2 regions of the Carnobacterium sp. 1290_CSPC genome follow, and region 2 is predicted to be linked to the other one. Evidence: riboswitches for the same ligand, from Rfam matches in the RefSeq annotation. Region 2 holds a riboswitch; the other holds the start of a gene.
What was found. Region 2 has a riboswitch for lysine ahead of AC973_RS07510 (ABC transporter permease subunit). Riboswitches for the same ligand answer to the same signal wherever they lie in the genome.
Positions count from the first base shown of each region.

Region 1: linked by a shared signal. The riboswitch ahead of dapA (4-hydroxy-tetrahydrodipicolinate synthase) and the one ahead of AC973_RS07510 (ABC transporter permease subunit) in region 2 are both predicted to bind lysine.

Region 1 is NZ_JVVG01000023.1:8,473-12,680, reverse strand. Features, by position in the region: gene AC973_RS01195 (FUSC family protein) at 1-277, shown strand, start outside; gene alr (alanine racemase) at 453-1,616, shown strand; lysine riboswitch at 1,708-1,856, shown strand; gene dapA (4-hydroxy-tetrahydrodipicolinate synthase) at 2,025-2,915, shown strand; gene AC973_RS01180 (helix-turn-helix transcriptional regulator) at 3,038-3,907, shown strand; gene purB (adenylosuccinate lyase) at 4,156-4,208, opposite strand, start outside.
Region 2 is NZ_JVVG01000086.1:2,412-6,619, forward strand. Features, by position in the region: gene AC973_RS07495 (endonuclease MutS2) at 1-473, opposite strand, end outside; gene AC973_RS07500 (CvpA family protein) at 609-1,166, opposite strand; gene AC973_RS07505 (cell division protein ZapA) at 1,206-1,769, opposite strand; lysine riboswitch at 2,033-2,196, shown strand; gene AC973_RS07510 (ABC transporter permease subunit) at 2,300-3,967, shown strand; gene AC973_RS07515 (amino acid ABC transporter ATP-binding protein) at 3,980-4,208, shown strand, end outside.

The DNA of each region.
Region 1 (4,208 bases), on a different contig from region 2:
TTTAGGTATTTTAATTACGATTCAAACCAACCTTCTAGTTAAGAATCCACAAGGGGTTATTGGTGGTAGCGCCACTTTCCTTGTCATTGTCTTCAATATTCCAGCGGACAATCAATATGTATATGCGCTACTTCGGGTATTAGATACCTTCTTGGGTGCCATTGTCGCTGTTGGAATCGAGTACATTTTTCCAAGAGACCGAGTTGTTCCTTGGATCCTTATTTACAATAGCCATGTACCGAAGTTTCTACAAATTTCTACTTCTGAAGACGTTTAACTGACCACTAAGGTTACCTTAGGGTTGAACTAACTTAGCTTTTCCTTAAGTTAGAGACCCTTCTTTCGGGTTTTCACCCACACGTGGTATAATAAATGAGAAGTGAAATGCGCGATATTAACGCCCTTTCCTATCTATTTCGATCAATCCATGTGATTAAAGAGAGGTTTAAACTATGACCATTAGTTATCATCGCCCTAGTAAGGCCAGCGTGTCTCTAGATGCGATTATTCATAATTATTTCGCTATTAAAAAGCATATCGGTAATAAAGCTGTCATGGCAGTTGTTAAGGCTGACGCCTATGGTTTAGGTGCCGTCAAAATAGCTGACGCCCTCCAATCTCGCGGTGCGGACGGTTTTGCGGTCGCAGTTGCGGATGAAGCGTTAGAACTAAGAGACGCTGGGATTATTGCCCCTATCATGATTTTAGGTTTGACTGATCCAGACGATGCTTGGCTTTTAGCTAATTTAGAAATTGGTGTGACAGTCTCTAGCTTGGACTATTTAAAATACGCCAAGAAACACGATAAAGACTTTTCTCGCCTTCATCGATTGAATGTCCACCTTAAAGTGGATTCTGGGATGGGGCGGATTGGCGTGCGATCTGCTGAAAAAGCGCAAAAAATCATTGATTACATTGCCAAACATCCGAAGAAATTTAAGTTGGCTTCAGTCTTTACCCACTATGCTACCGCTGATTCCTTCACTGACCATGGTAAGGACAAGGTTCAAGCCCAATCTGACTTTTTTGAAGGTTTGCTTGGTCAATTGGACTACTCAGCATTAGGGTACACCCCCCTTTTCCATCAATCAAACTCTGCCTTAAGCCTTTGGTACCCGGAAAAAACTTTGGATGCTGCGCGACTTGGCCTGGGCTTATACGGATCCATTCCAAGTATGGAAGATGTGGCGTCGCCTGTTGATTTCAAGCAAGCATTGACTTTGGAGACGGAAATTATCTACGTCAAACAAATGCATGCGGGCGATACGATTTCCTACGGGGCTGATTATGTGGCCGGTGCGGATGAATGGGTGGCTACCCTACCGATTGGCTACGCGGACGGCTGGCAAAGAAGTTATTTGGGCTTGGATGCCATTGTTGACGGCGAGCGGTGCCCGAGTGTGGGCCGGATTTGTATGGACCAGATGATTATTCGCCTACCCCATGAGATGCCTGTTGGCGCTAAGGTGACTTTAATCGGGACAAATGGCGGCCAAACTGTTGATGTAGTGGACGTTGCTAGTCACGCTGGAACGATTGCCCATGAAGTCTTGACGAATTTAGGCCAACGATTGCCCAGAGAATATACATCTAATAAGAAAAAGAAAATGAAATAACGCTTTCGAAATCTAATAGTTTTTTCATTTAATCCTTGCCTTTAGTGGATAGTCATGTTAATTTTAAACTAACGATTATACAAATAGAAAGTATAGATATAGAGGATGCGCAACCAATCAGTAGCCGATGGTGAAAGGTGGTTGTGCCGAAATGCAGATTTTCTGTGTTGGGGGTAATACCTAAAAGGGTTATCCCTGTCAAACCTTAATGCCCATTAAGGTGAGGAGCGCTTGTCTTATGCTAGGGATTAAAAACTGTTAGGGTTATTGAATGCTATCAGTATTTTTTGACACGTTTTCCTAGGTAGACATAGAGTGATGCTCTTGTCTGCCTTTTTTATACTCAAGCTATCTGATCGTTTTTTCATAAAGACAATTACAAAGTGCGAACAATATAGGAGGATTCTCATGACAATTTTTAAAGGTTCTGCGGTAGCCATCGTTACCCCTTACGATAATTCATTAGAACAAAATATCAATTACGATGTGTTTGCGGAGTTGATTGAATTTCAAATTGAAAATGGTACAGATGCCATTGTCGTTGCCGGAACAACTGGTGAAGCTTCAACACAAACTGACGAAGAACAAGTTGAATTAGTAAAATTCTGCGTGGAAAAAGTCAATGGCCGTGTGCCCGTGATTGCTGGTGCTGGGTCTAATGATACTGCCCACGGGATCCAATTAACGAAAGACTGTGTAGCCGCAGGTGCAGATGCTATTCTTTCTGTAACGCCTTATTATTTAAAAACGAGCCAAGCTGGTTTATTGGCGCATTATAGTGCCATTGCAGATGCTGTAAAAACGACGCCTATTATCTTATATGATGTACCAGGACGTACAGGTATGTCTATTGCACCAAAAACATTGGCGGAACTTAAAAATATCGAAAACATTGTCGCGATTAAAGATGCAACTGGTGATTTAGCCAATGCAGTGGATGCGCGTTACCACGTTGGTCCTGATTTTGATGTGTACTCTGGAAACGACGATACGGTTATTCCATTAATGAGTTTGGGTGGCCAAGGGGTGATTTCTGTTTTGGCTAACATTGCACCAAAACAAGTACATGAAATGACTCATTATGCCTTAAATGGCGACTTTAAAAAAGCGGCTGAAATTCAAACGACTTTTAAACCGTTAATCGACATTTTATTCAGTGAACCAAATCCAATTCCAATCAAAAAAGCTATGTCTATGCTTGGTTTCGATACAGGTTCAGTGCGTCTACCACTAGTCCCTGCCCAAGAGGAAACAGTGGCTGCACTAGAAGCTGAAATGAAACGATTGAATTTGCTATAGTCTTTTCAATTCTGAAGTAAATTGTGGTATATTAAAGGGTGTGTAACTTATGAGTGCACGCTCTTTCTTTTATTGCAGCTGATAAGTGATAGATTGAATATGTAAAATAGGAGTTTTGATTTATGCCAACTGGAACACCACCATTTCGAATCAAACTAAAAAAAGTTGATCAGCAAATGGTTGACATTTATAATCGTTCTTCTTTCCATCGAAACGAACTCTTGATTCCCCTTAGACCCTTCTCTATTGAGTTAGCCGACAAGAAAATTGACGTCTCTGTTCGTCAAATTGTTGTCTTACCTGAACCGATTATGAGACGGTTAATCTTACCGGAAAAAGACTGTGATCCTCACGTTGACGACCACAAACCAACAGAAGAAAAAATATATGCCTATATTTTATCCCTAGGCGAACCTTACTTAGATGCCATTGCCAATGATTTTGTGGAAACGCCTGAAGTTAAACACATTTTTGATGAACCCCATGTCTTCAGTTTCTCTTTCGTCACTTGGCAACATCTACTACAAACTTTGATTCAATTACAGTTGGAATTGAAACGACCTGAAGATAACATTCAAAAGAAAATGATCTTTAGTATTGTATCGACCATATTCCTTGAATTGTGTCGACTTTCTTCTGCTTCAAACCAAAACCGATTAGAGATGTCTGAAAGAGAAATTTTAGCCTACGAAATTAAACATTTTATTGTTGATTCCTACCGAAAAGACCTAACCCTTCAAGACATCGCAGACAAGTTCGACATTTCAACGTCAACTGTCAACCGAGTATTTCAGCCTTACTTCCATTCAACCATTTACCAATTCATCTTGGACTTGCGGTTGGGCTATGCCTATACCCTGATTGAAAATGGTTTGTCTATCACGGAGTCATGGCAAAAAGCTGGCTTTAATGATTATAGTAACTTCTATAGAGCCTTTATTAAGCATTATCATATTAGACCGCATCAGGTACCAAAAAAAGGAGACTCATAAGAATCTCTTTTTTTTGATTATAGATTTATTGATTTATTGATTTCAGTCGTCGGCTGTCTCTTTACCTATCATAGCCTTAAAAGCAGTGGCACCACCCTCAGTCCAGGATCGGACAAAATAGTGCTGAATCATGCTACTTGCAACAAGTTTTTTCATACATCAAACAAAAAGTTCACGGTACTTGCCCTAATCTGGGTTAAGTACCGTGAGCTTTTTTTGTATACAGTCATTGCAATTTTGCTAATAATCTACTCTTCTACTATTCCTAATTTTTCGAAAATGTCCTCTACTTTTTGGATAT
Region 2 (4,208 bases):
CTTAAGCCATGTAAAGTTGACGAGGCATTGTCATAGACTGATCCATCATCTGCGATTGCATTTTGCATTTTACGCATCAGATCTCGCATGTCAATAAAGTCATCCGCAATTGCATATAATTGCATTAATTCAACTTGCGCTTCTTTTAGTTTTCTAAAGAAAGTAGAAACTTCGCCGGATGCCCGTAAGACCCGGCCTACTGCAGCTAATTCTTTCCCATTTAAGTCAGCACCAATATCCAATCGTTTTAAGAATGGTTTTACGTTGATTAGTTGGCTGACAGGGATCCGTTTGTCTAATTCAAACAAGCGTTTTACATCGTCAACACTTTGTAAGGCTTGCTCGATTTCTTCCACTTCTGCACTTGGTTTTAAATTTAAAGCTTGAATTTTCCCGATTTCAGTTCTGGTTTCATTTGCTACTTGTTGTTGTATTTTCTCAAATTCTAAGGTTTGAAATATTTTAGGATTCAAAATGTGTCCTCCTTCGATTGTTATCAGGAACGAACAAAAAAGTCGTCTTAAGTAGGAAATAGGCCGTGATCCATTATCACAGCCATATCTATTGCCATAGTCGCACAGTACGCAAAGGCATATATTTGCATGTTGTTAAAATGGTAAGTTGCCTAGTCCTTGTAGTAGGATGTTGAATACTTGGCCAGATAAGATTGGGGTATTCAAGATAATAAAGTTGGCGACTGAAGAATTGGCTAAGGCTGTCTGTACCCCTTCAAAGGTTAAAACGGACATAAACATTAAAATAAAGAATGACCAAAACCAAGCTGAGAAAAACCCGAATAGGCCGCCCAAAATGCCGTTCCATTGAATATCCATTTCTTTAAATTTTAAGTCTCTTAAGCCAAAAGCAATAAATTTAGTAACAATCCAGACAAGCAAGATAATAGCTAACAAGGCAACTAATCTAAAGTAAATGATATCCATATTTTGTAATAAAGCTACTGGATAAAAGACAAAGGTATTTTCAATATCAAAACCTACATAAGGAACCCATAAGGATACAAGGTCAACTAGATTTTGATAGAACAAAACGGCAAACAAATACGCGACCAATAGACCTATAGAATGAATCCCTTGTAGTATTGCCCCTCGATAGACACCAACGCCTATGCTAAGAATAAAAAATAATAAAATCAAAAAACTTGTCATGCTTTCCTCCCGTTGGTACCAATATTTTCTATTAATAGCCTATGATCTAGGTGTTTGACGCAAACGACCCAATTGTTTTGAGGCTGTGTTCACACTAGATTTCAAACTAGGTTGGCTAATTTCAGGAATTTCTTTTTCTAAGTCAGCCTGTGTTGGCGTTTGTTTTCCACTTGCGTTTGTTTGCGCTAGTCTTTTAACTGGCGCCTTAGCTTGACCCTGGTTTGTCTTTCCTTTTGACGGTGTTTGCGATTGTGTTTTTTCTTGTGCTTCACGCATTTTTTCTTTTTCTATTTCAGCAATCTCTTTTACCAATGTACCCATGGTTTGCTCCATTGATTTCACACGGACCATTAAATCGGCATTTTCTTTAGATTTTGCTGCCATTTGTGCTTGTAAATCCACATTGTCAGATTGAATGTTTAAAGCTACTAGTAAAGCCATCTCTTCCAATGACATATTGGGATTCTTTTTACTGATATCAGCAAGTAGCTGGTTGATATCACGGCTCACTTGTTGAATATGTTCACTTGTTTTATGACTCTTGATGGTGAATTTGTGATAGCCCAATTTCGCTATTACTCTGTTTTTTTCTTCATTCGACATATTTGTCACTCCAACTTTTTATACTGTGCGTTAAATGTTTGTAGATGCAATAGAAAGGTCGAGTCTTAACGACTTTTGTTCCACCTAGCTTTCATAATCTTAGATATTTTACCATTTATCCCAGATAATGGCTAGACTTAGACATTATCTGCTTCCAATGACCAAAAAAGTTAGAAAAAATGCAATGATTTTAGGCCGTCATGAAAGATTTAATCAGATTTTCATGACAGGCCCTTGTTCTTCGTGTATGATGAAATACGATATATTGAGATAGAGGTGCGGAGCTTATCAGTACATACCCGAGCGGGAGCGTTGAAAGTATGGAAAGGAATATTCGCCGAAATATTTTAACCCCAAGTTAAAGTATTGGGCATAAACAAAAAATGTTTATGACTGTCACTTAAACAAGTGATGCGCTATCCTACGAGTGACGACTGGAAGACTAGTCATAGTCTTATTGCGCACAAAGGGAAGCCTCTATTGCAATTTATTGCTGTAGAGGCTTTTTATTATTTTCGGGAGGTATTATTATGAAAAATCATCAAGTAAGTAACACTTGGCAAAAAGCTTTGATTGCTATTTTGACAATCGTATTTGCCATCGTTGGCCCAACATCCGCTTTTGTTGAAGCGAGTGAGGTCGGCACAACAATTGAGGTGGACCAAGAAGTATTAGCTGAAGGTCTAGACACAGAAGGCGTATTACGAGTTGGGATGGAAGCCAACTATGCACCCTTCAACTGGTCGCAAACATCTGACGCGGATGGTGCAGTCCCTATTTCAAACTCTGACGGTGAATATGCAAACGGTTATGACGTACAAATTGCTAAACGTCTAGCTGATTCACTAAGCTTAGAACTCGAAATTGTTAAGTTAGAGTGGGACGGTCTACCACCTGCACTTGAATCTGGCATGATTGACGTGATTATTGCCGGTATGTCACCAACACCAGAACGTCTGCAACAAATGGACTTTTCAGATTCTTACTATTCTTCAGATATCGTTCTTGTGACAATGGCTGACGGTGAATACGCAGATGCTACATCGCTAGAAGATTTCGCTGGCACAACAGTTACTGGTCAATTAAACACATTCCATTATGATTTAATTCCGCAAATCCCTGACGTAACCCAAGCCACTGCCCTAGATTCATTCCCAACGATGATCACTGCTTTAACTGCTGGTTCGGTTGACGCCTATGTATCTGAAAAACCAGGTGCAATGGCTGCTGTAGCTGCCAACCCTGACCTAACGTACGTGGAATTTGCTGAGGGTCAAGGCTTTGACTTAGGTGAAGTCACTTCTGATATTGCTGTTGCAACCAGAAAAGATTCTCCATTAACAGACATTATGAACCAAGCCTTAGCAACTATTCCAACCGCTGACCGTGACCAATTAATGGAAGATATGGTGAATTTAAACGAGCGCGGTGAAAGTGCTGGTTTCTGGTCTGAAGTTGCAGGCATCTGGAATACTTACGGTTCCCAATTTCTAGTTGGTGCTGGTAACACTATGTTTATCGCATTAAGCTCGACAATTATGGGATTTGTCATTGGTTTATTGATTGCTATCTACCGTTCATTAATCGTTCGTCGCGATCAAAAACCGGTTGCCTACTTCTTCTATAAATTATTCGACTTTGTGATTGCTGCCTACATTGAAATCTTCCGAGGTACCCCAATGATGGTACAAGCTATGATGATTTTCTATGGTTCAAGACTATTCTTTGATTTCCAAATGTCTACGTTGTTTGCAGCCTTACTAATTGTGTCGATTAATACTGGTGCTTACCTTGCCGAAGTGATCCGTGGTGGGATTACTTCAGTGGATAAAGGCCAAACTGAGGCGGCTCGTGCCATTGGTATGAACCACTACCAAACAATGACGACAATCGTCTTGCCACAAGCTATTCGGTCAATCTTACCAGCTTTAGGTAACGAATTCGTGATCAATATTAAAGATACGTCTGTATTAAATGTTATCGCAGTAACTGAGTTATTCTTTGTAACCAAATCAGCTGCAGGTTCAACTTACCTAACCTTCCAAACATTCCTAATTACAGCGATTATCTACTTCGTCTTAACTTTTACAACAACCCGTGTCTTGAATTTCATCGAAAATCGTATGGCAGGCAAAAAGACTTACCATATCTATGAATCTAGCACAAATACGGTAATCAACGGTCAAAGAGAACAATAGGAGGAAAATGACATGCAAAACCAAGATCAATTAATCTTAAATGTACAACATTTAGAAAAACGTTTTGGGGAAAACTTGGTCCTACGTGATATCGACTTCCAAGTACGCCCAGGGCAAGTAACCTCTATTATTGGTTCATCTGGATCAGGTAAATCTACCCTATTACGTTGCTTAAACCTACTTGAAGAACCAACTGGTGGGGACATTTTATACCATGGTCAATCAATTTTAAACGGGAAGA